DNA from 3 places in the Variovorax atrisoli genome. Region 2 is predicted to be linked to each of the others. Evidence: predicted binding sites of a transcription regulator. Region 2 holds the regulator's gene; each other region holds the start of a gene.

Region 1 (9,741 bases), on a different contig from region 2:
CTCAGGAAGGCCTGCAGCCACGCGATGGGCAGCACGCACAGCACGCCGCAGAGCAGGCCGAGCAACGGCGAGCCGGTGGCCCACGAGGCCGTGGCGCCTGCGAAGGCGCCGGCCAGCATGAGGCCCTCCACGCTCATGTTGAGCACGCCGGCCCGTTCGCTCACGAGCTCGCCACTGGCGGCGAGCAGCAGCGGCGCGGCGAGCCGGATGCTCGAGCCGACGAAGACGGCGGCCAGTTCGGGATCGATCATTTGCGTCGCGCCTCCATGCGCTGGATGCCGATGGCTGCCCCGGCGAGCGTCACGATGATGAGACCCTGGATCACCACGACCAGGGCGGTGGGCACCTGCGCCACCATTTCCATGTTGATCCCGCCCGAACGCAGGAAGCCGAAGAGCAGCGAGCCCGCGACCACGCCGGTCGCGCTGCCGCGTGCGAGCAGGCCCACCACAAGGCCGTCGAAGCCGTAGCCCGACGAGAAGCCGGCCTTGAGCGTGTACTGCTCGCCCTGCAGCATGAAGGCGCCGGCCAGTCCGCCGAAGGCGCCGGCTGCGCAGAGCGCGCCGATGGCGAGGCGGTCGATGGGCATGCCGGCGCGGCGGGCCGCACGCGGGTTGAGGCCGGTCGCGCGCAGCTGCAGTCCCGTCACCGTGCGGTTGAGCAGCAGCGCCACCGCCACCGCCAGCACCACCCCGATCAGCAGGCCGACGTGCAGCGGCGTACCCGCATCACCGGTGAGCAGCGGCAGCTGGGTCGCCACCGGGATCTCCAGCGACTCGGGCAGCGTCGCGCTGCTCGTCATCGGCCGGCGCAGCAGGTGCTCGGACTGCACGCTGCCGTACACCATCCAGATGGCGATGAATGACAGCAGCAAGGTCGCGATGACCTCGTTGGTGCCCATCTTGACGCGCAGGACGCCGGCGATGCCGCCCCAGAGCGCGCCCGCCGCGCAGGCGCCGAGCATCGGAACGACGAAGGCAAGCCCCCACGGCAGCTGCGCCACGGGTGGCCACAGCGCGAGCGCCGTGGCCGTGATGCCGCCGACGGCAATCTGCCCTTCTCCGCCCACGTTCGTGAGGTTCGCGCGCTCGGCCAGGATGAAACCCAGGCCGACCAGCATGAGCACCAGCGCACGGTTGATCGAGGCAGCCAGCGCATAGGACGAGCCCCAGGCGCCGTCCGCGAATGCGGCGACCGCATCGCCCACGGGCACGCCGAGCGCGGCGATCAGCAAGGCACCGACGCCGAAGGCCAGCAGCACGGCGGCTGCCGAGACCTGCAGGGCGGGGGTCGGCCTGAGCCGCGACCAGGCAAGTACAGGACCGCTCATGGGGCGACCTCCTCTGCAACATCTTCCTTGTCACGGTGCCCGGCCATCCAGGCACCGATGCGCGCGCGGTCGGCGCCCGCCGTGGGGCATGCGCCCATCACCCGGCCCCGGTAGAGCACCAGCACGCGGTCGGCGACGCTCAGCAGTTCGTCGAGCTCCGACGAGATGAGCAGCACGCCGACCCCGCGGTCAGCGGCGGCCCGGATGTGGCCGTAGACGGCCTCGACCGCGCCGACATCCAGGCCGCGCGTGGGCTGCGCCGCCAGCAGGAAGCGCAGGCCCTCGAGCGTGAGCTCGCGCGCGAGCACCGCCTTCTGCTGGTTGCCGCCCGAAAGGCCTCCGAATAGCACGTCGGGGCTGGCGGCGCGCACGTCGTAGCGCTGCATGAGGTCGAGCGCCTCGCGGCGCATGGCCGCGCGGTCGAGGAGGCCGAAGCGCCGGAACCGGTCCAGGCGGTCGAGCATGATGTTCTCTGCGACGTTCATGCCTGTCACGCAGGCCAGCGCGTGCCGGTCTTCGGGCACCACGCCGCAGCCTGCGGCGCTGAGCTGGCGCGGCGTGGCGCGCGTCATCTCGTCGCCGCAGACGAAATAGCGCCCCTCGGTGGGACGCAGCATTCCCGAAAGCACCGCGCCCAGCTCGCTCTGACCATTGCCCTCGACGCCGGCGATGGCCACGATCTCGCCCGGCTCCACCAGCAGGGTGAAGTTGTCTAGGCGCACCACGCCATCGGCGTCGCGCACGGTGAGGCCGTCGGCCAGCAGCGCCGCCTCGCGCGTCGGGCTGCCCGGTGCCGGCCGGGACGCACGAGACGCCCGAACCGGCGCGGCGGCAGGCGCCTGCAGGTCGCGCTGGATCATCGCGCGCACCAGCGCGTCAATGTCCTGTGCGGGCGCGTCCGAGCGCGCCACCACGCGGCCGCCGCGCAGCACGGTCGCACGCCGCGCAACGCGCTGGATCTCCGCCAGCTTGTGGGTGACCAGCACCACGCCGCAGCCCTGCTGCGCCACGCGCGTGCACACCGAGAGCAATGCCTCGATCTCCTGCGGCAGCAGCACGGCGGTGGGCTCGTCGAGCACCAGCAGGCGCGGCTCGCGCACCAGGCACTTCACGATTTCCACGCGCTGGCGCTCGCCCACCGACAGGTCCTGCACCTTCGCATGCGGATCGAGCGCGAGCCCGTAGCGCTCCCGCATCGCGGCGATGCGCGCCGCGCCGGCCTTGCGGTCAAGCACGCCGCGCACCTGGCCGAGCAGCAGGTTGTCGAGCACCGTCATGTCGGGCACGAGGCTGAAGTGCTGGTGGACCATCGCGATGCCGTGCGAAAGGGCATCCGCCGGCGAGCGCGGGCGAAACGTCTCGCCGGCCAGCGTCATCTCGCCCGCGTCCGCGGCGTGCACGCCGAAGACGAGATTGCACAGCGTGGACTTGCCGGCGCCGTTCTCGCCCAGCAGGCAGTGGACCTCGCCGGGATGGAGCGCCAGCGAGACGTCCTGCAGCGCCTGCAGCGCGCCGAAGCGCTTGGACAGCCCCTCCAGCTTCAGCAGCGGCGCGGCGACCGGGGCTGCGGCAAGCCCCGGGCCGCCGTCGCTGATGCCGTCATGGAGGCCGATGGCTTGGCGCTCGTGCATCAGCCCTCCAGCACCTTGATCTTGCCGGACAGGATGTCCTTCTTGATCTGCTCGAGCTTGGCCTTCTGTTCGTCGGTCGCCCCGCAGATGACCATGTCCGACGCGTTCGGCCCCATGGCCAGTCCGAAGGGCTTGTAGCCGGCCTTCCAGGTACCGCCGACGGCCTCCTTGATGGCGTACTGCACCTGGTAGCCGACGCCGGTGATGCTGTAGGCGGGATAGAGCGGATCGGTGCCGCAGCGGTTGGTGTAGCTGCCGATGATCTTCGTGCCCTTCTCCTTGGCCGCCTGCTCCATGCCGCGCAGGCCGAGGTTCAGGATGTGATAGTGCACGTCGGCGCCCTGCGCGATGGCCGCCAGCGTGGCTTCCTTGGCCTTGGCCACGTTGTCGAAGTCGCCGGTGTAGTTCTCGAAGTACTTGATGCCGGGCTTGATGTACCTGGCGCCGTTGCCGAACTCCTTGCCGGCGTTGACGATGGACGGGATCTCCATGCCGCCCACGTAGCTCACCGCGCCGTTCTTCGAGAGCATCGCAGCGGCGGCGCCCGCGACGAAGGCGATCTCGGCCTGCTTGACGTCGTAGCCGGCCACGTTGGCCGTCTCCTCGGCCTTGTTGCCGCCGACGATCGAGAAGTGCGTCTTGGGGAAGCGCTTGGCCACCTTGAGCACGGCCGCCTGGGTCTGGCCGCCGACGCCGATCACGAGCGCGTTCTTGCTGGCCAGGTTGGTCAGCGCCTGCTCCATGTCGGCGTAGTTGATGTTCTCGATCATCTGCACCTTGATCCTGGCACCGTACTCCTTCTGTGCGGCCACGAGGCCGTCGTAGCCGGACTCCATCCATCCCTTGTCCGACTTGGAACCGGGAATGAGGATGCCGACCGCGATCGGATCGGCGGCCGAGGCCGGCAGGCTCAGCACGAGGGTGGTGAAGGCGCTGACGCCTGCGAGGACGGCGGCGCGGCGGGAGAGGGACGGAATCTGCATGGCATGCCTTTCGCTAGTTGGAGGGTTAAGTAACTAATCAATTACTTACCGACAACGCATCGCAATAACAGTGCCAGTGAATTCGCCGATTTTTTGCCGCATATCGGTGCGGCGACCGCAACGAATGCACCAGCCTGCGGCGATGCGCCCTTCGCCCGCACACCACCGGAGCCTTTGATGAAACGCCACCCCTATCTTCCCGATGCCCGGCCCGACGGCGCCCTGGGCCTGGGCCAGCAGTACTACTGGGTCGCCAGCGAGCGCGAGGTCGACATGTCCGTGGAGCCGCCCGCGCCGCTGCGCGCCCGGGTGCAGGCGCAGCCGCAGAACGTGGTGCTCGACCTGCGCCGCACGGCCATCGTCATCATCGACCTGCAGAACGACTTCTGCACCGAGGGCGGATGGGTCGACCACATCGGCGGCAACTACGCGGCGGACCGCACGCCGATCGCGCCGCTGCAGAAGCTGCTGCCCGGGCTGCGCCGTGCCGGCGTGCCGGTCGTCTGGGTCAACTGGGGCAACCGCCCGGACCTGGCCAACATGCCGCCCAACCAGATCCATCTGTACAAGAACAGCGGCACGGGCGTCGGCCTGGGCGACCCGCTGCCCGGCGGCAAGGGCCACGTGCTGCAGAAGGACTCGTGGGCCGCGGCCATCGTGGACGAGCTCGCACCGCACGAGGGCGACTTCCTGGTCGACAAGCACCGCATCAGCGGCTTCTGGGACACGCCGCTGGACAGCATCCTGCGCAACCTCGGGGTGCGCAGCATCCTCTTCGCGGGCTGCAACACCGACCAGTGCGTGCTGCACACGCTCACCGACGCCAACTTCCTGGGCTACGGCTGCGTGATGCTGAGCGACTGCTGCGCCACGAGCTCGCCGGACTTCTGCACCGAGGCGACGATCTGGAACGTCAAGAAGTGCTTCGGCTTCGTGACCGACTCGGCCGCCGTGCTCGCGGCGCTGCCCGCCTGATGCACACGGCGACAGCGCACGGATCGGGCGGCTGGATGCCCGGCCCCCGCTGCGAGCGGCCCGCCACCGGCAATGGCGCGCTGAATGGGGTGCGCCTGGGCGTGAAGGACCTGATCGACATCGCAGGCGCAGTCACCGGCGGCGGTAACCCGGACTGGGCCGCCAGCCACGCGCCGGCCGTGCACGACGCGCCCTGCGTGGCCGCGCTGCGTGGCGCAGGCGCGCGGGTCGTCGGCAAGACGATCAGCGACGAACTCGCCTTCAGCCTGGAGGGCGAGAACGCCCACTACGGCACGCCGCGCCATCCGCGCGACCCCGATCGGCTGCCCGGTGGGTCGTCCAGCGGCAGCGCCGCCGCGGTCGCATGGGCGGAGGTCGACCTGGCGCTGGGCACCGACACGGGCGGCTCGGTGCGCGTGCCGGCGGCGTTCTGCGGGGTCGCCGCGATGCGGCCCACGCACGGCCGGATCCCGCTCGACGGGGTTTTACCCTTCGCACCGAGCTACGACACGGTGGGGTGGTTCGCGCGCGATGCCGACCTGCTGCGCCGCGCCGGGCAGGCGCTGCTCGGCACCGAAGCCCGCATCGGCGGCGACCGGTCCGCGCCGCCCCTGCGCCTGTGCGTGGCCACGGACGCACTGGCGCTGGCGGAGCCCGCGGTGCGCGAGCCGCTGGCCGCGTGGGCCCGCCTGATGCGCATCGACAGCGAGCGCAGCGCCTATGGCGGCGGCGACTGGCGCGACTGGTTCGAAGCCTATGCCGTGCTCCAGGGCCTGGAGATCCAGGCCCACGTCGGCCCGTGGATCCACCGACGGCGGCCGCGTTTCGGCGCCGCCATCGCGCCACGCTTCGAGGCGGCACTGGCGCTCGATGCCGCGCAGGGAACGCGCTGGAGCGACTGGCGCGCGCAGGCCGCCGCGCGGCTGGCGCAGAGGATGGACCCCGACGAGGCATGGCTGATTCCCGCCGCACCCTGCCTTGCGCTGTCGCGCCGGGCCGATGCGGCTCAGCGCGACGCCTTCTACGAGCGCGCACTGGCGCTCGGCGCGGTGGCCGGCCATGCGGGCCTGCCGCAGGTGGTGTTTCCGCTGCCGGCTGCCGAGGGCCTGCCGCCTTGCGCATCCTTCATCTCGGCCAGGGGCAATGACGAACGGCTGCTCGAACTTGCCGCGACACTAGCGCCTGCATTCCCATCCACACCATGAGCAAACTTTCCCCACGGCAGGCGCCGGCCCAGGAGACGATCGCGCGGCGCGACGCCGCACTCACGCGCGCGAAGCTCCTGGAAGCCGCGATCGACGAGTTCTCGAACGAGGGCTACAGCGGCGCGCGCACCGAACGCATCGCACGGCTCGCCGGCACGAACATCCGCATGCTGTACCACTACTTCGGGAGCAAGGACGACCTGTACGTCGCCGTGCTCGAAGCGGTGATGGCCGACCTGCGGCACGAAGAACTCCGGCTGGACCCTGAGGCCGAGGAGCCGCTGACCGGCCTGCTGCACATCGCCGATTTCGTGGACCACCACTTCGCGACGCACCCGCGGCTGCGCAAGCTGCTGGCCTTCGAGAACCTCAACGAGGCGCGGCATCTCGCGCGCTCGAACCGGATCCCGGAGATGTCGTCGCCGGTGATCGCGCTGATCCGCCGCCTGCTCGTGCGCGGGGTGGCGGCCGGCGTCGTGCGCAGCGGCATCGATGCGCTGCACCTGTACGTGGCGATGGTGAGCCTGTCGTACTACGGCCGCGCCCATGCGTTCACGCTGTCGCGCATCTTCAACAAGGACCTGCAGGCCGCGGCCTGGCAGAAGGCGCACCAGAAGATGACCCGCCAGATGGTGGCGGCCTTCCTGACGCAGGCGCCATGAACGAACTTCCGCATGACTGCTTCCATGTCCGCTGAGCCCGCACACCAGCCCGCCGCCCCTGCTTCGGCCACCTCCCGGCGAGGCATGGTGACGAGCCCCCATCCGCTGGCCAGTGCGGCGGGCCTGGAGGTGCTGGCCGACGGCGGCAACGCCATCGAGGCCGCCATCGCCATGGCGGCGGTGCTGTGCGTCGTGTGCCCGCACTTCACCGGGCTCGGAGGCGACGGCTTCTGGCTCATCGCGCAGCCCGGTGCGCCGGTGCGCGGCATCTCCGGCATCGGGCAGGCCGCCGCAGCACTTCCGCCGCTGGCGGGGCCGGTCCCGCTGCGCGGCGGCGCGTCGGCATTGACCACGGCCGCGGCGGTGGACAGCTGGGCCCGGGCCTTCGACATCTCGGCGCGCGACTGGCAGGGCCGCCAGCGCTGGGCCTCGCTGCTGTCTCGCGCGATCGAGCATGCGCAGGAGGGCTTCGCCGTGTCGGCCTCGCAGCGCTTCTGGCACGAGATGCGGGCCGCGGAGGCGCAGCACTGGCACGGCTTCGACGCGGCGTTTCCCACCGGCTCTTTGCAACAGCAGCAGCAGCAACAGCCCGGGCTTGCACGCACGCTGTCGCGGCTCGCATCCCAGGGCCCGCGCGAGTTCTACGAAGGCGAAGTCGCGCACCGTCTCGCGGCCGGCCTGCAGGCCGCGGGTTCGCCGCTCACGCTGGACGACATGCGAAACACCCGCGCCCGGGAAGTGACGCCGCTGGCCGTGCCCTACCGCGGCGGCACGCTGCTGAGCCTGCCGCCGCCGACGCAGGGCTTCGCCACGCTGGAAGCCATGGGCATCCTCGGCGAGCAGGATTTCTCCGGCATCGCCGAAGGCAGTGCCGAGCACTTCCACCGGATGGTCGAGGCGATCAAGCTCGCCTTCGTCGACCGCGACCGCTTCCTCGCCGACCCCGATTTCGCCGAGGTGCCCGTGCAGCGGCTGCTCGACGCCGCCTACATTCGCCAGCAGGCGGCGCGGGCGCAGGCCGACGCACGGGCGATGCCCTGGCCCCAGCGGTTCCGCCAGGGCGACACCGTGTTCTTCGCGGCCGCGGATGCCTCCGGCCGCGGAGCGGGCGTGCTGCAGAGCATCTACTACGACTGGGGCAGCGGCGTCGTGGCCGGCGACACCGGCGTGCTGTGGCACAACCGCGGCGCGGCCTTCCACCACGATGCGAGCCATCCCAATGGGCTGCGCGGCGGCAAGCGGCCCTTCCACACGCTGAACCCCATCGCCTTCATGCGCGACGGGCGGCCCGAGCTGTTGCTGGGCACGCAGGGGGCGGACGGACAGCCGCAGACGCTGGTGGCGCTGCTCACGCGGCTGATCGACTTCGGCCTGGACCCCGCGCAGGCGCTGGCACGGCCCCGGTTCCTGCTCGGGCGGACCTTCTCCGACAGCCGCGACAGCCTGAAGCTGGAGGAGGACGTGGGAGCGCAGGTCATGGCAGCGCTGGCCGCGCGCGGCCACGAGATCGCGCCCATCGCCGCGCACAGCCCGCTGGCAGGGCTGCCCGGCGTGATCCGCTTCGAAGCCGACGGCAGCCTGGCGGGCGCGCACGACCCTCGCGGTGATGGGGTCGCACTGGGTCTCTGAATGCCGGGCTGCCGGCAGCCCGGCCCTCAGGCCTTCTTCGCCCAGGCGCTGCACCACCCCTTGGCGTTGACCTGCTTGCCGGGGAAGAGCGCGCAGTTGCCCTGCGGGTCGGTCGGCTTCGATTGCCACAGCGCGCAGCCGTTGCACAGCTGGGCGTTGTCGTGCTTCGGGAATTTCTTCGCGTCGGCCCTGGCCGAATCCGCGACATAGCCGAGCGCCACGGCCTGCGGGTCCTTCTCGTCGAGCTGGGCCTGCGCGAACGCACCGGAGGCGCAGGCGGCGGCGCCCGTCGCGGCGAGGGTCAGGATGAAGATGCGGCGGCTGGATGTCATCGTGGAACTTTCGTCGTGTGTGGAACGGGTGCAAGGCCGTCCGGCGCGGCGCTGCGCTCATTCAGCCCCGCCAGCACGAGAACGCCCGTGGCCAGCAGCGTGGCGATGCAGAACCCGACGACCTGCAGGATTGGGTTCGATGTGATGTTGTTCATGGGACGACCTCGCGTTGGATGTCTGGACTGGCCTGCGCTCATTCTTGAGCGGCCTGCTGCATGCGGCCTTGCGCAGGATCAACCGCGTGAATCGCGCGCGGGCCGACGGGCGCGGGCGATGCGTCGACCGGCCCCACCTCGTACAGCAGCTGCCCGTGGATGCCGGCCAGCGAGATCGCGCCGGTCAGCACCGCGACGAGGCTGGGCGCGCAAAGCAGCGGCAGCTGCTCGATGGCGGCCCAGCGGAATGCGTCCATCTCGGGGCGCCGCCGTCCTGAACGGTCGGTGTAGAAGCTGGAGCACACGCAGGTCTTCGCCTCGAAGTGATTCACCAACACCGCGAAGAGCCAGAGGTCCTTGTTGCTGCGGTAGCGAAAGCGTCCGAGCTCCCTCAGCTGCCGCGGCACGAGCCGCAGGCCGCATTCCTCGGCGGCCTCCCGCGCGGCCGCCTGCGCGCCGGGCTCCTCCCCTTCCCTCATGCCCTTGGGAATGTCCCAGTAGCGGCTGCCGCTCGCGTGGCAGAGCAGCAACCGGGCCGCCGCATCGAAGACGAGGACGCCGCAGCTGATCGATCGTTCCATCGCGAGAGCCTCAGGGGGTCGGCACGGCGGCTTCGCCTGCGCGCCTGGCCATCGGCGCACGCGCAGCGCTTCGCGGCAGGATCGCCACATAGCTTCGGGCCGAGCCGCGCACGACGAGCAGCGCGACCGTGTCGCTCTCGGCGACGGAGCGGATCGCCGCATCGAAGTCCGCGAGGCTGGCCACTTCCACGTCGTTGACCGCGATCAGCATGTCGCCGTATCGCAGCCCCGCGAGCTGCGCCGAGCCCGAGACCGACT
Region 2 (9,741 bases):
CAACGTGCTGGTGACGAAGGGCACGATCATCATCCGTGGCGCGCGGCTGGATGTGCGCCAGGACGCCGAGGGCTACCAGTACGGCGTGGTCACTGCGGCGCCCGGCAAGCGGGCCTACTACAAGCAGAAGCGCAATGCGCCCGACGAGTGGATCGAGGGCGAGTCGGAAGTCATCGAGTACGACAGCCGCGCCGACAACGTCAAGTTCATCCGCAACGCCGTCATGCGCCGCCTGCTGGGCGCCACGCCCAACGACGAGAGCCAGGGCGCGCTGATCGTCTACGACCAGAGCAACGACACCTACACCGTCAACGGCTCGACCGTGCCGCCGAACACCGCCGTCAACGCCTCGGCCCCTGGCGGCCGCGTCCGGACCATCCTCACTCCCAAGGCCGCCACCGCGCCGGCCCCGGGCGCTCCGGCTCCGGCCGGCGGTGCCAAGGCCCCTGCGCCGGCGCCCACCCCGGCTCCCGGCGCCGGCCTGCGCCCGAGCACCACGCTCAGTGACCAGGGAGACACGCGCAAGTGATCGAATCCGCAGGAACCCAGGACGCCAGCGGCACACCGGGCAGCCGCCTGGTCGCGCGCGGCCTGAAGAAGAGCTACGGCAGCCGCACCGTCGTGAAGGACGTCTCGCTCGACGTGCAGAAGGGCGAAGTCGTCGGGCTGCTCGGGCCGAATGGCGCGGGCAAGACCACCTCGTTCTACATGATCGTGGGGCTGGTGCGCGCCGACGCCGGCGACATCTCCATCGACGGCGAGCCGATCGCGCACATGCCGATCCACCGCCGCGCCCGCATGGGGCTGAGCTACCTGCCGCAGGAAGCCTCGATCTTCCGCAAGCTCACGGTCGAGGAGAACGTGCGCGCCGTGCTCGAGCTCCAGAGCGAGCCCGACGCGAAAGGCAGGCTGGTTCCCCTGTCGAAGGAGCACATCGAGGAGCGCCTGACCGACCTGCTGGTCGACCTGCGCGTCGACCACCTGCGCGATTCGCCCGCGATGGCGCTGTCGGGCGGCGAGCGCCGCCGAGTCGAGATCGCGCGCGCCCTGGCCACGCAGCCGCGCTTCATTCTTCTGGACGAGCCCTTCGCCGGCATCGACCCGATCGCGGTGATCGAGATCCAGCGCATCATCAGCTTCCTGAAGGAGCGCGGCATCGGCGTGCTCATCACCGACCACAACGTGCGCGAGACGCTGGGCATCTGCGACCACGCTTTCATCATCAGCGACGGGCACGTGCTGGCACAAGGCACGCCTTCGGAGATCGTCGACAACGCCGAGGTACGCAGGGTGTACCTGGGCGAGCACTTCCGGATGTGATCATGTTGCGAGGGTCAACGGCAAGCGTGGTCGCCATGCGCGTGGAGCCCCTTCGCGAGGGCTGGTGTGCACGGCCGCCCGAAGCGGCCGGCCCGCTCCCGGCAGGGAACTGGCGTGGCGCGCGGCGTGCTGCCTCGGGGGGAGCCGTCTTCTCATGAAGCAGGGGTTGTCCCTTCGCGTTTCGCAGCACCTGGCGCTCACGCCGCAGCTGCAGCAGTCGATCAGGCTGCTCCAACTCTCCACGCTCGAGCTGAGCCAGGAAGTGGAGCAGATGCTCGACGAGAACCCGTTCCTGGAGCGCACCGCCGAGGAGGCCGTGCGCGAGGAATTCGGGCTCGACACCGCCGACGCGCCGGTCCCTCGCGATGACGGCGGCGATGGCGCCGACGGCGAGGGCGACTTCGCCCCCTCGGCCGCGAGCAGCAGCAGCGCGACTTCTTCCACGGAAGGCACGGCAGTCGCCGACGCCGACGGCCCCGCCGCCGAGATCGCCGAGCGCGAGCCCGACTGGGAAGGCGATGGCACCGTCGACATGGCGCCTGACGACAGCGAATGGGGCAGCGACGCGCCCGCGCGCCAGAACAACGCCGGCGACGACGAGCGCGCCGATGCCACCGAGCTCGCGCGCAGCCAGGAGTCGCTGCAGTCCTTCCTGCACCGCCAGGCACTGAGCCTGCGGCTCAACGAGAGCGACAGCGCCGCGCTGCGCTTCCTCATCGAATCGCTCAACGAGGATGGCTACCTCGAAGACTCGCTGCCCGCGCTGGCCTCGGGCCTGGCGGGCGACGACAACGACGAATTCGACGACCTCGTGCACCACTTCCAGGTGGCGCTGGGCCTGCTGCAGAGCCTGGAGCCCGCCGGCGTCGGCGCGCGCGACCTCGGCGAATGCCTGAGCATCCAGCTGCGCGCCATGGCGAGCGACGACGAGACCGAGGAAGAGGAACTGGTCCGCAAGACGGCGCTGGCCATCTGCAAGCAGCCCATGGAGCTGCTCGCGCGCCGCGACTTCAAGCGCCTGGCCACGCTCACCCGCAGCAGCGAGGAGCTGGTGCGCTCGGCGCTGCAGGTCATCGCGCGGCTGGAGCCCAAGCCGGGCCGGCGCTTCGTCGACGTGGAGCGCAACGTCATCGTGCCCGACGTGATCGTCACCAAGACCGGCCGCGGCACCAACGTGAAGTTCCGCGTGATGCTCAACCCCGACGTGATGCCGCGCCTGCGGGTGCACGACATCTATGCCGGCGCGCTGAAGTCGCACAAGGGCGAGGGCAGCCAGGCGCTGTCGCAGCGGCTGCAGGAGGCGCGCTGGTTCATCAAGAACATCCAGCAGCGCTTCGACACCATCCTGCGCGTGAGCAACGCCATCGTCGAGCGGCAGAAGAGCTACTTCGTGCACGGCGAGCTCGCCATGCGCCCGCTGGTGCTGCGCGAGATCGCCGACGAGCTGGGCCTGCACGAATCGACCATCTCGCGCGTGACCACCGCCAAGTACATGGCCACGCCCTTCGGCACGGTCGAGCTCAAGTACTTCTTCGGCTCGGCGCTGGGCACCGAGACCGGCGGCAACGCGTCGAGCACCGCGGTGCGCGCGCTCATCAAGCAGTTCGTCGGTTCCGAAAGCGTGAAGAAGCCGCTGTCGGACAGCCAGATCTCCGAGATGCTGAAGGAGCAGGGCATCGAGTGCGCGCGCCGCACCGTCGCCAAGTACCGCGAGGCGCTGCGCATCGCGCCCGCCAACCTGCGCAAAGCCTTGTAACTGGCACACCCCCAGGCTATGCGCACTTCGTGTCGCTTCGCCAACCCCCTTGCAGGGGGCAACACCTGCGGACCGGCGGAGCCGGTTCCGCGGTGTTCCTGGAATGGGCTCGCGTGGCGTTGGATGGTGGCTGCGGTGTTCGCCCTGCTCGTGCTGCTTGTCACGGGCTGCGCCACGCTGCCCGACGAGGCCCCGCGCCCGCCCACCAAGACCATCGCCGTCTCGGCCGACACGGCGCTCGGCAGGATCGCGCTGGCCTCCCAGCCCGACCCCGACCTGAGCGGCTTCCGCCTGATGCCCGGCGGCGACTTCGCCTTCGACACCCGCATCCAGCTCGCGCGCCGCGCGCAGCGCACGCTGGACGTGCAGTACTACCAGATCGAGAACGACGAGACCGGCCGCTACCTGCTGCGCACCCTGCGCGACGCCGCCCAGCGCGGGGTGCGCGTGCGGCTCTTGATGGACGACCTCTATACCTCCGGCGAGGACGAACTGCTGCTGGGCCTGGCCGCCACGCCCAACGTGGAGCTGCGCCTGTTCAACCCCTTCCCGGCAGGCCGCGGCAGCCTGCTGAAGCGCTTCACCGCCTCGCTCTTCGACTTCAGCCGCGTCAACCGCCGCATGCACAACAAGCTGTTCATCGCCGATGGCGCGATGGCGGTGGCGGGCGGGCGCAACATCGGCAACCAGTACTTCAGGCGCACCTCGGGCGAGAACTTCATCGACCTCGACACCTTCGTCACCGGCGCGCTGGTCCCGCGCCTTGGAAGCCTGTTCGACCAGTACTGGAACAGCGTCTACGTGCGGCCTATCCAGTCGGTGGTGGGCAGCAGCCTCTCGCGCGAGGAGCTTCAGCAGCGCTTCGAGCTCGCCACCGGCCCCGAGACCACGCCCCCGCCGCCCAAGCCCGCCCCCAACGACCTGCTGGGCTACAGCCCGATGGCCGAGGACCTGGACGCCGGCAAGCTCGGCCTGATCTGGACCACCGCCGAAGCCTATGCCGATTCGCCCGAGCGCGTGATCGGCAAGACCGCCTCGTATGGCGGCGTGCCGCTGCTGGACGTCGACAGCGTGCGCTACAACGTGGTCGAGCAGATGCGGCGCGCGCGTTCGGAAGTGACGATCGTCTCGCCCTACCTGATCCCCGGCGCCTCGGGGCTGGAGGTGATGCGCGAGATCCGAGGGCGCAACGTGAAGATCAGCGTGGTCACCAACTCGCTCGCCGCCACCGACGAGCCGCTGGTGCACACCGCCTACCGCCGCTACCGGCCCGACATGCTCAAGCTGGGCGCCGACCTCTATGAACTGAGCACCAACCGCACCCGCAGCAGCGTGAGGCTGGGCCTCTTCGGCACCTCGGTGGGCAGGCTGCATGCCAAGTCGGCGGTGATCGACCGGCGCATTCTGTTCGTCGGCTCGATGAACTTCGACCCGCGCTCGGAAACGCACAACACCGAGATCGGCCTTTTCATCCGCAGCCCCGAGATGGCCCAGCAGGCGCTGAAGCTCATCGACGTGCTCAAGCAGCAGGGCGCCTATAGGCTGCGCTTCGCCGAGGGCAGCAACGAGTCGCGCATCGAATGGGTCAGCGACGATGCGGGCAAGCTCACGGTGCTGACCGAGGAGCCCGATTCCCGCTTCTGGGACCGGACCATGCTCGAGATACTGGCCCCGCTGACGCCGGAGAGCCTCCTGTAGCCGCGCAGCCTCAGGTGCCGCGCACGGCCGACCACACGAGCCGCAGGCCCAGCAGTCCCATCACGCCGCCTGCCGCCCGGTCGATCCAGACCTTGTAGCGCAGGTAGGCCGAACGCGGCGCCGCCGACGAGAGCGCCAGCGCCACGATCGAATACCAGCCCGCCTCGATGCAGAAGATGACCGCCGGCACGGCGAGTGCCAGCACCAGCGGCACCTCGCGCGGCAGGAAGGCCGCGAAGATGCTCGCGTAGACCACGGCGGTCTTCGGGTTGCTCACCTGCGTGGCCAGGCCCAGCAGGAAGGTGCGCCTGCCGCGTCCCTGCAGGCGCTGCGCCGGATCGCCGGCCTCCTGCGCCACGGCCAGCGGCTGCCGCGCGCCGCGCCAGATGCGCACGCCCAGGTACACGAGGTACGCCCCGCCGAGTCCCTTGATCGCCAGGTAGAGCGCCGGCACCGCGAGGAACGCCGCCTGCAGCCCCGCCAGCGCCGCGATCGCGAACACCAGCCCGCCCGCGCCCATGCCGAGCGCGGCGGCGAGGCCGTCGGCGCGCGAGGTCACCGCGGTGCGCGCCACCATCACGAAGCTGGGGCCCGGGCTCATCGCGCCCACGGTCATGGCGCCGGCGATGCCGAGCAGGGCGAGGGTGGTGTCGATCATGGCCGTGTCTCCTTCTTTTCGTTCTGCTTCTTCGTACGGCGCGAGGCCGTCACTGCACGTTGACCGCCTCGACCTGCACCAGCAGCTTCACCTTGTTCTCGAAGCCGAAGTTCAGGCCTCAGGTGATGCCCCAGTCGCTGCGCTCCACGGTGGTCTCGAAGTCGCCGCCGCACACCTGGCGGTTGATCAGCGGGCTCAGGTAGCAGTTGAAGCGCACGGCCTTCAGCGTCACCGGGCGGGTCTGGCCCATCAGCGTGAGCCTGCCGGGCACGTCGACCACCTTGTCGCCGGAGAAGTCGATGCGGTCGGCCACGAAGCGGCCGGTCGGAAACTCGGCCACGTTGAAGAAGTCCTTGCTCTGCACGTGTCGGTTGAGCAGGTCGACGCCGGTGTTGATGGAGCTGATGTCCATGGTGATGTCGACCTTGCCGCTGGTGCCGGTGCCGTCGATCTGCACCGAGCCGTCCTTGGTGCTGAAGCGGCCGCGGTTGGTGGTGGTGCCGTAGTGGCCCATCTCGTACATGACGAAGGTGTGGGTCGGGTCGATCACGTAGTTGGCGTTCCTGGCCGGACCGCCCGCGGGCTTGGCGGCGGCGGCTGGCGCGAATTCCGATGGCAGCTGCACTTGTTGTTGTGCGTTGGCGATGCCGGTGAATGCGGCGGCCGACAGGGCCGTGGCGAGGAGGAGCTTTTTCATGGCGTTGTCTGCCTGAGTCATGAAAGAGAGGAAAGAAGAAATCCGGAATGTCCGCGCGAGGAAGGATGGGGCTGCGGCTTCACAGCGGCCCGAGCCCCGAGAGGGTGAACCTGAAGCGCACCTGCACCTCGTTGCCGACCACCGAGGTGTCGGTCCATTCGCCTTCGCCCACCTTGTAGTCGAGCCGCTGGATCGTAAGGCTTCCGGTGGCCACCGAGTAGTTGCTCCCCGGTGCAGGCGCGATGCTGACCGGCACCGTCACCTGCCTGGCAACGCCCTTGATGGTGAGCTTGCCCGCCATCTCGAACCTGCCTTCGCCCAGCGCCTTGATGGCGCTCGACTGGAAGCTCGCCTGCGGAAAGTGCGCGGCGTCGAACCAGGGCTGCTTGGGCAGCTCGGCGTCGCTCATCGGCACGCCGAAACCGGCGCTGGCGGTGTCGATCTGCAGCGCGACGCTGCCGCCATCGGGCTTCTTCGGGTCGAAGGCCACCTGCGCGTCGAATTTCCTGAAGCTGCCTTCCACGGGCACGCCCATCTGCCTGGTGACGAACACGATCTGGCTCTTGTCGGCGACCAGCTTCGCGGCGGGGGGCGCGGCCGGGCCGGCGCCGGCCGGCAATGCCGCCACAAGCGCCAGCAGCGGGGGAAGAAGCCGCGAAAGACCGCGGCAAAGAAGGCGGGAAGGAAGTGAGTTCATGATCCGGCAGATTCCTGTCGTGGCCCCGGCCACATCCGTTTGAGCAGACCGTCGCGGTCGATCCAGTGGTGCTTGAGCGCCGCCGCCACGTGTAGCAGCGTGATGCCCGCGAGCGCGAAGGCGCAGTTGCGATGCAGCGGCTGCAGCACCGCCTCGGCAAGATCGTGATCGACGGCCATGAAGTCGGGCAGCGCCAGCACCCCGAACCACGAGACCGGCATGCCCATGGCCGAGCTGTAGGCCCATCCGGACAGCGGCACGGCGAAGAACAGCAGGTACATCAGCGTGTGGCTGATCCGAGAGCCGGCCTTCTGCAGGCCCGGCATGTCCGCCGGCAGCGCGGGCGGCCGGTGCCCGAGCCGCCACAGCAGCCGCAGCGCCGACAGCGCGAGGATGGTCACGCCCGCCCACTTGTGCCAGTTGTAGACCTTCAGCCGCAGCGGCGAGAACGGCAGCCCCGTCATGTAGAGCCCCACGCCGAAGGAGCCGACGATCAATACAGCCAGCAGCCAGTGCAGCGCGATCGCGAACGGGTCGTAGCGCAGGCGGGGCGTACCGGCGGCAGGAGAGGGGGAGGGCATGTCGGTGGACATCGGGGGCAGGGCGGCGGCCTGTGCGCGGAGCATATCCCGAAGCACGGAGCACGCGTTGTGCCAGATCGCACCGCTGCGGCGGCCTCAGCCGTGCGCCCGTTGCTGTTGCGGTAGCTGCTGTTGCTGCTGTGCGCGCAGCAGCATGCGCTGCAGTTCCTGCGGCTGCACCGGCTTACGCAGCGCATGCCAGCCGCGTTCGGCCGCCAGCCGCTGCGTCGCCTCGTTGATGTCGGCCGAGATCAGCGCGATCGTGAGCGAGGGCTTCTGCCGCTGCAGCCTCTCGGCCAGCGCGATGCCGTCGAGCGTGCCCGGCAGGCGGATGTCGCACAGGGCAGCGTCGAGCGCTTGCAGGTCGGCCAGCGCCAGCGCTTCGGCCGCGCTGGCGTAGACGCGCGGCTCGACCTCCCACTGCCGCAGCAGCGCGGTGAGGCTGTCGGCCACCACCGCGTTGTCTTCCACCACCAGCACGGCGAGGCCGGGGCGCAGCGGGCTGGCCGCATTGGCATCGGCCCTGTCGTTGTCTGGCACGGTCGGCGACGGGGCCGCCACCGCTCCCTCGGGCGCGGCCGGCAGCTCGAAGCCGAACACCGAGCCCCGCCCGGGCGCCGAGCGCAGCGTCACCTCGATGCCCAGGTGGGCCGCCAGCCGCCGAACGATCGCCAGCCCCAGGCCGTGGCCGCGCTGCAGGTTGCGTTCGACGTTGCCGATCTGCTCGAAGTCGTCGAACACGCGCTGCTGGGCCTCGGCCGCAATGCCGATGCCGCTGTCGCGCACCTCCACGCGCCAGGCGCGGCCGGTGTCGCGGCTGCGTTCCCGCACCGCCAGCAGCACGCGCCCTCGTGGCGTGAACTTGACCGCGTTGTCGACCAGGTTGGCGAGCACGCGGCGCAGCGAGACGGCGTCGCTCCAGGCGAGGGCATCCGGCGGGCAGCGCACCAGCACCCGGCCCTCGCCCGCCTGCCGCGCCAGTTCGTGCAGCAGCGGCGCCAGCGCCACGCTGGATGGGCGCAGCGGATCGACCGCGGCCTCGATCCTGCCGATTTCCAGCAGCTGGTTGGTCAGCCCCTCCAGCGCCTGCTGGGCGCGGGCCAGGGAGCCCACCGTGCGCTGCACCGCCTCGATGCCGGCGCCGCTGTCCAGCTGCTGGCGCAGCACCTCGGCCTGCAGGCCGATGGCCATCACCGGCTGGCGCAGGTCGTGGTTGGCGGCCGAGAAGAAGCGCAGCCGCTCGGCCTGCGCCTGCTCGGAGGCGCGCAGGCCGGCCAGGGCCTGCTCGCGCAGGCGGTGCTCGTTGAGCCGCAGGCCGATGTTCTCCTCGAGCTGGCGCGAGCGCTCGGCCACCAGCTTCCACATCATCGCGGTCAGGCCGATGCCGATGACGGCCACCGCAGCCATCACCGGCGCCCCCAGCCAGAGGCCGACGACGATGATCGGCGCCAGCAGGAGCGTGATGGCCAGCTGCGTGGCCGGCGTGTAGAACGACACCGAGAAGGCAGACGACAGCGTCATGCCCATGACGATCAGGCCCAGCAGCAGCTGCAGGTCGGCGCGGGTGGGGTCGAACAGCAGCACGCCGGCCAGGCCGTGCGCCAGCTCCCAGACGGCGGTGCGCAGCGTGTGCGTGCGCTGGGCCTCGCGCAGGGTGGCGGGCGTGAAGGGCTCCGGCAGCCGCTGCGGGAAGAAGCCGCGCATCACCGTCACCCCGGTGATCAGCGCGATCCACACCAGCGCGCGCGCCAGCGACACCTGCCAGGCGAAGAGCGCCGCCACGCCGCAGTTCAGCAGGTACTGCGCCAGCAGCACCGGGCCGATGGGGCGGATCGACAGCCGCAGCACCTCGCACTGGATCGCGAAGCGGTCGCCGCTGCCGGAGGCGGCCGGTGCGGGCGAAGGGGCGGGGGTGGGAGTCATCGGCGAATCGACTATATAGAGAAGGCCCGTGACGCGGCGACAATGGAGTCCCCTAGTCGGGCTTCGGGCTCCCCGGTGCCAGTTTTCCGTGAACGATCTCTCCTTCTTCCTGCCTTGCGCCGCCGGCGTCGAGGAATTCCTCGCCCAGGAGGTGCACGCCCTGACCGGCCGCGCCGGGCAAGACCTGCTCTCCCTGCGCGGCGGCGTGCGCGTGCGCGCCGGCTGGCGCGACGGCCTCAAGCTCAACCTGCACAGCCGCCTCGCGCAGCGCGTGCTGGTCGAGCTGGCCCACGGGCCCTATCGCAGCGAGAACGACCTCTATGCGCTCGCCAGCGGCGTGGCCTGGGAAATCTGGTTCACGCCCAAGCAGACCTTCAAGATCGAAACCACCGCCCAGCACAGCCCGCTGCA
Region 3 (9,741 bases), 350 kb from region 2:
GGCGCTCTCGGCCTTCGGCGGGGTGCTGTCCCGCTACGTGCCCTGGCTGCGGCTGCCGCTCGACGTGGCACTGGACGTGGACAACCATTTCCGCGAGTTCCCGCGCCACGCCATCCCGCGCGCCCGGATCTTCTCGCGCTACGTGGCGCTGCTCGAACACCTCGTGGCGCAACAGTACGACCGTATCGTGATCGTGGCGCACAGCCAGGGCACGGTGATCTCCACCGAACTCCTGCGCTACCTGCAGCACCGCGCGCAATGGCAGGCCGATGCCGGCATCGAGGACCGCGTCACGCGGCTGTGGCCGCAGCTGCAGGGCAAGCTTCACCTGCTGACCGCGGGTTGCCCGCTGCGGCAGCTGTACGCGGCGCGCTTTCCGCTTCTCTACGAATGGGTGGGCCGGGCCAGGACGCCGGGCAACAGCGGCCCGCTCGCCCGCGACGTCGGCGCCAACCGGTGGGTCAACCTGTACACCACCGGCGACTACGTCGGCCGCTGGCTATGGTGCGACCCGCCTCCTGCGATCGACACCGTGGGCGGCCATGCGACGCTCTGGAACCCGGCGCCGGCCTTCGCGCCGGGGCCCTACGGATCGGAGCATGACGTGTGCATGGGCATCGGCGCGCACACCCACTACTTCGAGCAGGGCGGGACTCATGCAGCGCAGTGGATCGATTCGCTGGTGAGCTGAGGGTCGCGTCGAGAAGCTCTTCTTCTTTTTCTTCTTCTACTTCTAGGCAGCCCCGCGCAGCGCCCTTCGGTACTGCACCGCCTCCGCCAGGTGCCCGACCTGCACCGCCTCCGACCCTGCCAGATCCGCAATCGTGCGCGCCACCTTCAGCGCCCGGTGCGTGCTGCGCGCGGACCATCCGAGCTTGGCGGCGGCGTTGAACATGAATGCGCGGGCCGTGTCGTCGAGGGCCGCGTGGCGGTCGATGGCCGCGCCGTGCAGTGACTGGTTGGCATGGCCCTGGCGCTGCATCGCGCGCTCGCGTGCGGCGACGACGCGTTCGCGGATGCTGTCGGTCGATTCGCCCGCAGGCGCTTCGAGCAGCAGCTGGGCCGAGACCGGCGGCACTTCGATGTGCAGGTCGATGCGGTCGAGCAGCGGGCCGCTGAGCTTTCCCTGGTAGCGCGAGACCTGTTCCGGCGTGCAGCGGCAGGGCCGCGCCGAGGAGCCGAGATAGCCGCAGGGGCAGGGGTTCATCGCGGCGACGAGCTGGAAGCGCGCGAGGAACTCGGCGCGCTGCGCGGCGCGCGCGATGGTGATCGTGCCGGTCTCCAGCGGCTCGCGCAGCGCTTCGAGGGCGGATCGGGCGAACTCGGGGAATTCGTCGAGGAAGAGGACGCCATGGTGCGCGCGCGAGATTTCCCCGGGGCGCGGCGGCGAGCCTCCGCCGACCAGCGCCACGGCGCTCGCAGTGTGGTGCGGAGCACAGGTAGGCCTCACGCGCCAGCGCTGCGTCGCGAAGCGCCCGCCCAGGCTGGCCACTGCGGCGCTCTCCAGTGCCTCGTCGATGTGCATCGCGGGCAGCAGGCCGGCGAAGCGCTGGGCCAGCATCGACTTGCCCGAGCCGGGCTCGCCCACCATCAGCAGGCTGTGGCCGCCCGCCGCGGCGATCTCGAGCACGCGCTTGACGCCGGTATGGCCCTTGACTTCGGCCAGGTCGGCGTAGCGGGGTGGCGCCACGTCGGGCGCGGCGTGGATGCGGGCCCAGCCGTCGTCCGCGGTGTCGGGCAGCTGGGAGGCTTCCTCGTCGGTCGCCACGAACTGGCGCACCACGTCCAGCAGGTGCTTCGCGCCGTAGACCTCGCCGCCCGGCACCAGGGCCGCCTCCAGCGCACTCTCCAGGGGCAGCACCAGCCGGGTCGCGACGCCGCGCGTGTGCAGGGCGAGCGCCATGGCCAGGGCGCCGCGGACGGGCCGCAGCTCACCCGACAGCGAGAGCTCGCCGGCGAACTCGTGGCCGGCGAGCTTCGCGTCGTCGATCTGGCCGCTGGCGGCGAGGATGCCCAGCGCGATGGGCAGGTCGAAGCGCCCGGAGTCCTTCGGCAGGTCGGCCGGCGCGAGGTTGACCGTGATGCGTTTGTTATTGGGAAATTCCAGCCCCGCGTTCTGGAGCGCCGAGCGCACGCGCTCGCGCGCCTCCTTGACCTCCGTTTCGACCAGTCCGACCAGCGTGAAGCTGGGCAAACCGTTCGCCAGATGCACCTCTACCGTGACACTGGCCGCTTCAAGACCCAGCAAGGCGCGGCTTTGCACCAAAGACAGTCCCATTCCTCTCCCTCTCCCCAAGATGGTGCGCACTTTTTGGGCGTTCCCGCGGTGGTGCGGCGCACCGTGCATCTGCAACCACTCGCAACAGGTGTTGTAACGATTTGGCTCTCAACCACGACGTGGGGGCGGTTGCGAGAGGAGGCATTCGTGCACTTTGGCACGCTCCCTGCTTTGAACCCCTCGGTCCCACAACACACCTTCGAGGAGTTCCCTGATGACGCACCGTACCGCCGCCCAGGCGCTGATCGTTCTGGCCACCGCATTGACCGCGTCCGGCGCGGCCCTGGCGCAGACTGCAACGACCGACGCCGCAGCAGCACCGGCTGCGGCACCCGCACCGAACCTCACGGGCAACGTGTCGATCACCACGAACTACAAGTTCCGTGGCCAGGACCAGGACATGATCGGCAAGAACGACTACGCCAAGACCAAGGGCTTCAAGCCCGCCATCCAGGGCGGCCTGGACTACGCCTTCGGCGACAGCGGCTTCTACGTCGGCAACTGGAACTCCAGCGTCAACTGGCTCAAGGGCAACAGCATCGAGATGGACGTCTACGGCGGCTACAAGTTCAAGGCCGGCCCGCTGGACATGGACGTCGGTGCGCTCACCTACATCTACCCGGGCAACTCCTCGGGCAACACCACCGAGCTGTACGTCGGCGCCACCTACGCGAACGACAGCTTCGGCTCCTTCACCGCCAAGTACTCGCACACCGTGTCGAAGGACTACTTCGGCTACGCAGGCAACAAGGCCGGCTCGGGCCTGAAGGGCACGAACACGGGCTACCTGAACCTGTCGTACAGCAAGGAGATCGTGCCCAAGGTCACGCTGAAGGCCGCCGTGGGCTTCACCAACATGTCCAGCGACATCCGCAGCCTGGGCTACAAGAGCTACGTCGACTACAACATCGGCGCGAGCTACGACTTCGGCAACGGCCTGTCGCTGACCGGCTCGGTCCAGGGCGCCAACAAGAAGAACTCGTACCTCGCGGTGAGCAACCCGGGCGTCGACTTCGGCTTCGGCACCTTCGGCACGACCTACTACTCGCCGAACAAGGCCCGCTTCATCGTCACGCTGACGAAGACGCTGTAAGCCATACAACAACGAGGCGTGGCCCAAGCTGCCGCGCCACTTCATTTCCATCCGAAGGAGAAAACTCATGAAGCTGGTCACAGCCATCATCAAACCGTTCAAGCTCGACGAAGTGCGCGAAGCGCTGTCGGCCATCGGCGTGCAGGGGATCACCGTCACCGAGGTGAAGGGTTTCGGCCGCCAGAAGGGCCACACGGAGCTCTACCGCGGCGCTGAATACGTGGTCGACTTCCTGCCCAAGGTCAAGATCGAAGCGGCCGTCTCCGACGACCTCGTCGATCGCGTGATCGAGGCGGTGGAAGGCGCTGCGCGCACCGGCAAGATCGGCGACGGCAAGATCTTCGTCTACAACCTCGAACAGGTCGTTCGCATCCGCACCGGCGAAACGGGCCGCGAAGCCCTCTGATCGAGTCCTGGCCCGAAAGAACAACGACTATGAAAAAACTGCTTGTCTCTCTTGCGCTCGGCTTGAGCGTGTTGGCTGCCGGTACCACCGGCTTCGCGCAGACTCCCGCCGCGGCAACCGCCGAGGCTCCGGCCGCGTCGGCACCCGCTGCCGCCGCGCCCGCCCCGGCTGCTGCTCCCGCAGCGGCAGCCCCGGCCGCCGCCGATGCAGCTCCTGCTGCGCCCGCCGCGGCCCCCGCTCCGAAGATCGACTCCGGCGACACCGCCTGGATGCTGACTTCGACCCTTCTCGTGATCCTGATGACCATCCCCGGCCTCGCGCTGTTCTATGGCGGCCTGGGCCGCTCGAAGAACATGCTGTCGGTGCTGATGCAGGTCTTCGTGATCTTCTCGCTGATCAGCATCCTGTGGGCCGTCTACGGCTACAGCCTGGCCTTCTCGGGTGACGGCAACTTCTTCGGAGGATTCGACAAGATCTTCATGAAGGGCATCACGCAGGAGACCTTCGGCGCGCTGACCACGATTCCCGAATACGTGTTCGTCGCCTTCCAGGGCACCTTCGCGGCCATCACCGTGGCGCTGATCGTCGGCGCCTTCGCGGAGCGCGCCAAGTTCTCGGCCGTGTTGCTGTTCTCGGTGCTGTGGTTCACCTTCAGCTACGTGCCGATCGCCCACATCGTGTGGGGCGGCGGCCTGCTGGGCAAGGACGGCGCTCTGGACTTCGCCGGCGGCACCGTGGTGCACATCAACGCCGGTGTGGCCGGCCTGGTCGGCGCCTACATGGTCGGCAAGCGCGTCGGCTACGGCAAGGAAGCCTTCACGCCTCACTCGCTCACGCTCACCATGGTCGGCGCTTCGCTGCTGTGGGTCGGCTGGTTCGGCTTCAACGCCGGCTCGGCCGGTGCTGCCAACGCCGTCGCCGGCCTGGCCTTCGTGAACACGGTGCTCGCCACCGCCGCCGCGGCCCTGTCGTGGATCCTGGGCGAGAGCCTGCACAAGGGCAAGGCCTCGATGCTGGGTGCAGCATCCGGTGCCGTCGCCGGCCTGGTGGCCGTCACGCCCGCCGCCGGCTTCGTCGGTCCGATGGGTTCGATCGTGCTGGGCCTGCTGGCCGGCCTGGTCTGCCTGTGGGGCGTGGGCGGCCTGAAGCGTATGCTCGGTGCCGACGACGCGTTCGACGTGTTCGGCGTCCACGGCGTGGGCGGTATCCTGGGTGCCATCCTGACCGGCGTGTTCGCGGCCAAGGGCCTGGGCGGCACCGGCGGCGCGACCCCCGACACCTTCGCGATGGGCGCACAGGTCTGGATCCAGATCAAGAGCGTGCTGCTCACGATCGTGTGGTCTGGCGTCGTGGCCTTCATCGCCTACAAGATCGCCGACCTGACCCTCGGCCTGCGTGTGTCGGAAGAAGAAGAGCGCGAAGGCCTCGACATCTCCTCGCACGGCGAGACCGCATACAACAGGTAAACCCCCAGGCTTCGCGCACTTCGTGTCGCGCGCGCCTTCCCCCTTGCAGGGGGCAACACCAGCGGCCCGGCAAAGCCGGTTCCGCGGTGTTCCCCGACTGAAGAAAAAGTTTCAAGCGAGGTCTCCTTTGGATGTTCAGCCCGCGAGCGCTTCGGCGCCAGCGGGCTTTTTTTTGTCCGGGGCCCCGGCGGGCGGGAGCAAAATCTCGCCACCATGTGGACCTCCATCGAAGACAGCCTCTGCGAGCTCGGCGAATCGCCGTTCTGGCATCCCGAAGAACGATCGCTCTACTGGCTCGACATTCCCGGCCGTGCAGTGCTGCGCACGCGCGGTGAGATCGGGTCGCCGGGCGCGAAGGTCGAGCGCTGGCCCCTGCCCACCGAACCCGGCTGCATGGCGCCCGCGCGCAGCGGCGGCCTGGTGATCGCACTGCGCGACGGCATCTACCGTGCGCGCGAATGGGGTGGCGAGCTGGCCGTGATGGCGCGCGTCGAGCACGACGTGCGCACCATGCGCTTCAACGACGGCAAGTGCGACCCGCTGGGCCGCTTCTGGGGTGGGTCGCTCAACGAGGCGAAGGACCGCGCCAACGCCGCGCTCTATTGCTTCGACGCGCGCCCCGGCACAGGCGTCTCGCCCACGCTCACGCAGATGGCCAACGAGTCCACCACCGCCAACGGCCTGGCCTTCTCGCCCGATGCGCGCACCCTCTACTGGGCCGACACCGCCGCGCACGTGGTCTGCGCATGGGACTGGGATGCCGAGGCCAACTCGCTCTCGCACGCCCGCGTGTTCCACCAGTTCGACGCCAAGCGCGAGGGCTGGACCGTCGATGCGCCGCTGGGCTACCAGGGCCGCCCCGACGGCGCCACCGTCGACGCGCAGGGCAACTACTGGGTCGCCATGTTCGAAGGCGCGCAGCTGCTGCGCTTCGCGCCCACGGGCGAGATCGTCGCCGCGGTGCCCGTGCCCGTGCAGTGCCCGACCATGCCCTGCTTCGGCGGCGACGACCTGAAGACGCTGTTCGTCACCAGCGGCCGCAAGGGCAGGCCCGCCGCCGAGATCGCGCAGCGGCCCGCCTCGGGCACGGTGATCTCGATGCGCGTCGACACGCCCGGCCTGCCGGTCAGCTTCTTCGAAGACTGAGCCGAGCCGAACCGAGAACGCAGCACCGGGCGCCACGCATGGCCCTGCAGCACATCCCGCCGATCCAGTGCCTGCTGACCTTCGAGGCCGTGGCGCGCCTGCGCCATGCGGGCCGCGCGGCCGACGAGCTGTGCGTCACGCCCAGCGCTGTGAGCCACCGCATCCGGCAGCTCGAATCGCATGTCGGCTTCAAGCTCTTCGGCCGCGGCGACTTCAGCCTCACGGCCGATGGTGCCGCCTATCTCGCGAACGTGCGAACGGGGCTCGCGGCGCTGCAGGCCACGCCTCTGGGCGGCAGTGCCGCGCAGCGCGCCACGCGGCTGCGCATCGCGGTCACCCCCACCTTCAGCCGGCAGTTCCTCATGCCGAGGCTGGAGCTGTTCCGCAACATCTATCCCGACATCGAGCTGGTGCTGCAGGTGTCGATCCCGCTGCTCGACGTGACGGCCGAGCAGGCCGACCTCGAGGTGCGCTACGGCCCCGGCGGCTATGCCGACTGCGAGCACCGGCTGCTGATCGAAGAGCAGGTGGTGCCTGCCTGCAGCCCGAGCTACCTCAACGAGTTCGGCCCCTTCACGGGCTTTCGCAGCGCGGCCGAGATCGCCGCCGCGCGCCTGATCCGCAGCCCGCTCGAACCCTGGGGCACCTGGTTCGCCAGTTGCGGCATCGACCAGCCCGAGCCCGCCATCGGCTCGCAGTTCAACGACCTGGGGCTGATGTACGACGCGGCCGCGAGCGGCTTCGGCGTGGCGCTTGTGCGGCAGAAGCTGGGTGCGGAGTGGTTCGAGTCGGGGCGGCTGGTGGCGCTGTCCGACCAGGCGGTGGTCTCGCCGCACCGGCACTACATCTGCTGGCAGCCGGGCACGCTGGAGCGCTGGGAGTGCGCGGCTTTCGCCGACTGGCTGGGGCAGAGCCTGCGCTGAACCGGACGGCCGGGCGCGAAGTTCTTTCAAGCTGCCGGCGAAAAACCATCAACCCGGCTCGGCCGGAATGTCCGTAGAGTGCGGTAAACACGAGACATCCCGCGAGCAAGAAATAAAGAAAGAGGCCGCCGCATGAACGCGCCGCTGACCCCCACGCAACACGATTCGCTACAGAAAACGGAGCGCCAGTCGCAGATCGTGCGAGCGCTGCAGCCTCACCTGCCGGCCCACGCGCTGATCTGGCACGACGAGGACACCACCCCCTACGAGTGCGACGGCCTCACCGCCTACCGCGCCCGCCCGCTGGTGGTGGCCCTGCCCGAGACCGAGGCGCAGGTGGCTGCCGTGCTCAAGACCTGCCACCAGCTCGGCGTGCCGGTGGTCGCGCGCGGCGCGGGCACCGGACTCTCGGGCGGCGCCATGCCGCACACCATGGGCGTGACGCTGTCGCTCGCCAGGTTCAACCGCATCCTGAAGATCGATCCGGTGAGCCGCACGGCCGTGGTCCAGTGCGGGGTGCGCAACCTCGCCATCAGCGAGGCGGCCGCGCCCTTCAACCTCTACTACGCGCCCGATCCGTCGAGCCAGATCGCCTGCACCATCGGCGGCAACGTGGCCGAGAACTCGGGCGGCGTGCACTGCCTCAAGTACGGGCTCACGCTGCACAACGTGATGCGGGTGCGCGGCTTCACCGCCGAGGGCGAGGCGATCGAGTTCGGCGGCGAGGCGCTCGACGCGCCGGGCCTAGACCTGCTCGCGCTGGTCATCGGCAGCGAAGGCATGCTGGCCGTGACCACCGAGGTCACCGTCAAGCTGGTGCCCAAGCCGCAGCTCGCGCGCTGCATCATGGCCAGCTTCGACGACGTGCGGAAGGCCGGTGACGCGGTGGCCGCGGTGATCGCGGCCGGCATCATCCCCGCCGGCCTGGAGATGATGGACAAGCCCATGACCGCTGCGGTCGAAGATTTCGTGCGCGCCGGCTACGACCTCGACGCCGCCGCCATCCTGCTGTGCGAATCCGACGGCACGCCCGAGGAGGTGGAGGAAGAGATTGGTCGCATGACCGCCGTGCTGCGCGCCTCGGGCGCCACCGCCATCGCCTGCAGCAGCAGCGAGGAAGAGCGCATGAGGTTCTGGAGCGGACGCAAGAACGCGTTCCCCGCCTCGGGCCGCATCAGCCCCGACTACATGTGCCTGGACTCCACCATCCCGCGCAAGCGCCTGGCCGACATCCTGCTGGCCATCCAGGAGATGGAAAAGAAGTACGACCTGCGCTGCTGCAACGTCTTCCACGCGGGCGACGGCAACCTGCATCCGCTGGTGCTGTTCGACGCCAACGACCCCGACGAGCTGCACCGCTGCGAGCTCTTCGGCGCGGACATCCTGGAGACCAGTGTCGCGATGGGCGGCACCGTCTCGGGCGAGCATGGCGTGGGCGTGGAAAAGCTCAACAGCATGTGCGTGCAGTTCACCGCCGCAGAGAACGAGCAGATGTTCGGCGTGAAGCGCGCCTTCGACCCCGAGGGCATGCTCAACCCAGGCAAGGTGATTCCCACGCTGCAGCGCTGCGCCGAGTACGGCAAGCAGGTGGTGCGTGGGGGCAGGCTGCCGCATCCCGATCTGCCGAGGTTCTGATGAAGGCCGGCTTTTCTCTTTCGCAGCGCGATCACGTCGACGGGGGACATTCGCTGAGGGGAGCACCCGGCGGCCTGTGCACGCACCCCGAACAACGACATCAAATACAGAGCCCACGATGAGCATCGACACTGCACTGAACCACATGGTCGAGCGAATTCGTGCCGCGGCTGCAGAAGCCGAGCCGCTGTGCATTCGCGGCGGCGGCACGAAGGACTTCTATGGCGAGATACCGCAAGGCGAAGTGCTGAGCACCGCGGACCTCGCCGGCATCACGAGCTACGAACCGAGCGAGCTGGTCGTCACCGTTCGCGCGGGCACCCCCCTGGCCGAACTCGAAGCCGCACTCGCCGAGAAGGGTCAGTGCCTGCCCTTCGAGCCGCCGTGCTTCGGCGGCGGCGGCACGGTGGGCGGCATGGTCGCTGCCGGACTCAGCGGCCCGGCGCGCGCCAGCGTCGGTTCGGTGCGCGACTACGTGCTCGGCGCCACGCTGGTCAACGGCCGCGGCGAGGTGCTGAGCTTCGGCGGCCAGGTGATGAAGAACGTCGCGGGCTATGACGTCTCGCGCGTGCTCGCCGGTTCGCTCGGCACGCTGGGCGTGATCGCCGAGGTCAGTCTCAAGGTGCTTCCCGTACCGCCCGCCGAGGCCACGCTGGAGTTCGCCTGCACCCAGGCCGATGCGCTGCGGCTGCTCAACGAATGGGGCGGCCGGCCGCTGCCGCTGAACGCGAGCTGCTGGTTCGAATACGCCGGGGCGGGCGCGCTCTACCTGCGGCTGCGCGGTGCGGTCGCCG

What was found. The regulator sigma-54, encoded in region 2, starts transcription at its own class of promoters, with help from an activator protein. The targets are predictions, from matches to a motif close to TGGCANGNAANCTGCTTT.
Region 1: FHY06_RS24930 (BMP family protein) is a predicted target of sigma-54. The motif match lies at 4,003-4,020, and genes of this name have one in related genera.
Region 3: FHY06_RS17370 (TorF family putative porin) is a predicted target of sigma-54. The motif match lies at 2,434-2,451, and genes of this name have one in related genera.

What each region holds. Positions count from the first base shown of each region.
Region 1 is NZ_JACIBG010000007.1:381,510-391,250, reverse strand. Features, by position in the region: gene FHY06_RS24945 (ABC transporter permease) at 1-251, opposite strand, end outside; gene FHY06_RS24940 (ABC transporter permease) at 248-1,330, opposite strand; gene FHY06_RS24935 (ABC transporter ATP-binding protein) at 1,327-2,961, opposite strand; gene FHY06_RS24930 (BMP family protein) at 2,961-3,944, opposite strand; gene FHY06_RS24925 (cysteine hydrolase family protein) at 4,122-4,919, shown strand; gene FHY06_RS24920 (amidase) at 4,919-6,124, shown strand; gene FHY06_RS24915 (TetR/AcrR family transcriptional regulator) at 6,121-6,786, shown strand; gene FHY06_RS24910 (gamma-glutamyltransferase family protein) at 6,811-8,415, shown strand; gene FHY06_RS24905 (high-potential iron-sulfur protein) at 8,442-8,747, opposite strand; gene FHY06_RS24900 (hypothetical protein) at 8,744-8,902, opposite strand; gene FHY06_RS24895 (NUDIX domain-containing protein) at 8,941-9,483, opposite strand; gene FHY06_RS24890 (trypsin-like peptidase domain-containing protein) at 9,494-9,741, opposite strand, start outside.
Region 2 is NZ_JACIBG010000004.1:115,644-125,384, reverse strand. Features, by position in the region: gene lptA (lipopolysaccharide transport periplasmic protein LptA) at 1-529, shown strand, start outside; gene lptB (LPS export ABC transporter ATP-binding protein) at 526-1,320, shown strand; gene rpoN (RNA polymerase factor sigma-54) at 1,475-3,076, shown strand; gene FHY06_RS15775 (phospholipase D family protein) at 3,200-4,774, shown strand; gene FHY06_RS15770 (LysE family translocator) at 4,785-5,432, opposite strand; partial or broken gene FHY06_RS15765 (YceI family protein) at 5,482-6,129, opposite strand; gene FHY06_RS15760 (YceI family protein) at 6,209-6,826, opposite strand; gene FHY06_RS15755 (cytochrome b) at 6,823-7,419, opposite strand; gene FHY06_RS15750 (ATP-binding response regulator) at 7,504-9,330, opposite strand; gene FHY06_RS15745 (THUMP domain-containing class I SAM-dependent RNA methyltransferase) at 9,419-9,741, shown strand, end outside.
Region 3 is NZ_JACIBG010000004.1:462,072-471,812, reverse strand. Features, by position in the region: gene FHY06_RS17380 (hypothetical protein) at 1-691, shown strand, start outside; gene FHY06_RS17375 (YifB family Mg chelatase-like AAA ATPase) at 734-2,278, opposite strand; gene FHY06_RS17370 (TorF family putative porin) at 2,493-3,371, shown strand; gene glnK (P-II family nitrogen regulator) at 3,439-3,777, shown strand; gene FHY06_RS17360 (ammonium transporter) at 3,807-5,243, shown strand; gene FHY06_RS17355 (SMP-30/gluconolactonase/LRE family protein) at 5,457-6,389, shown strand; gene FHY06_RS17350 (LysR substrate-binding domain-containing protein) at 6,428-7,312, shown strand; gene FHY06_RS17345 (FAD-linked oxidase C-terminal domain-containing protein) at 7,445-8,947, shown strand; gene glcE (glycolate oxidase subunit GlcE) at 9,066-9,741, shown strand, end outside.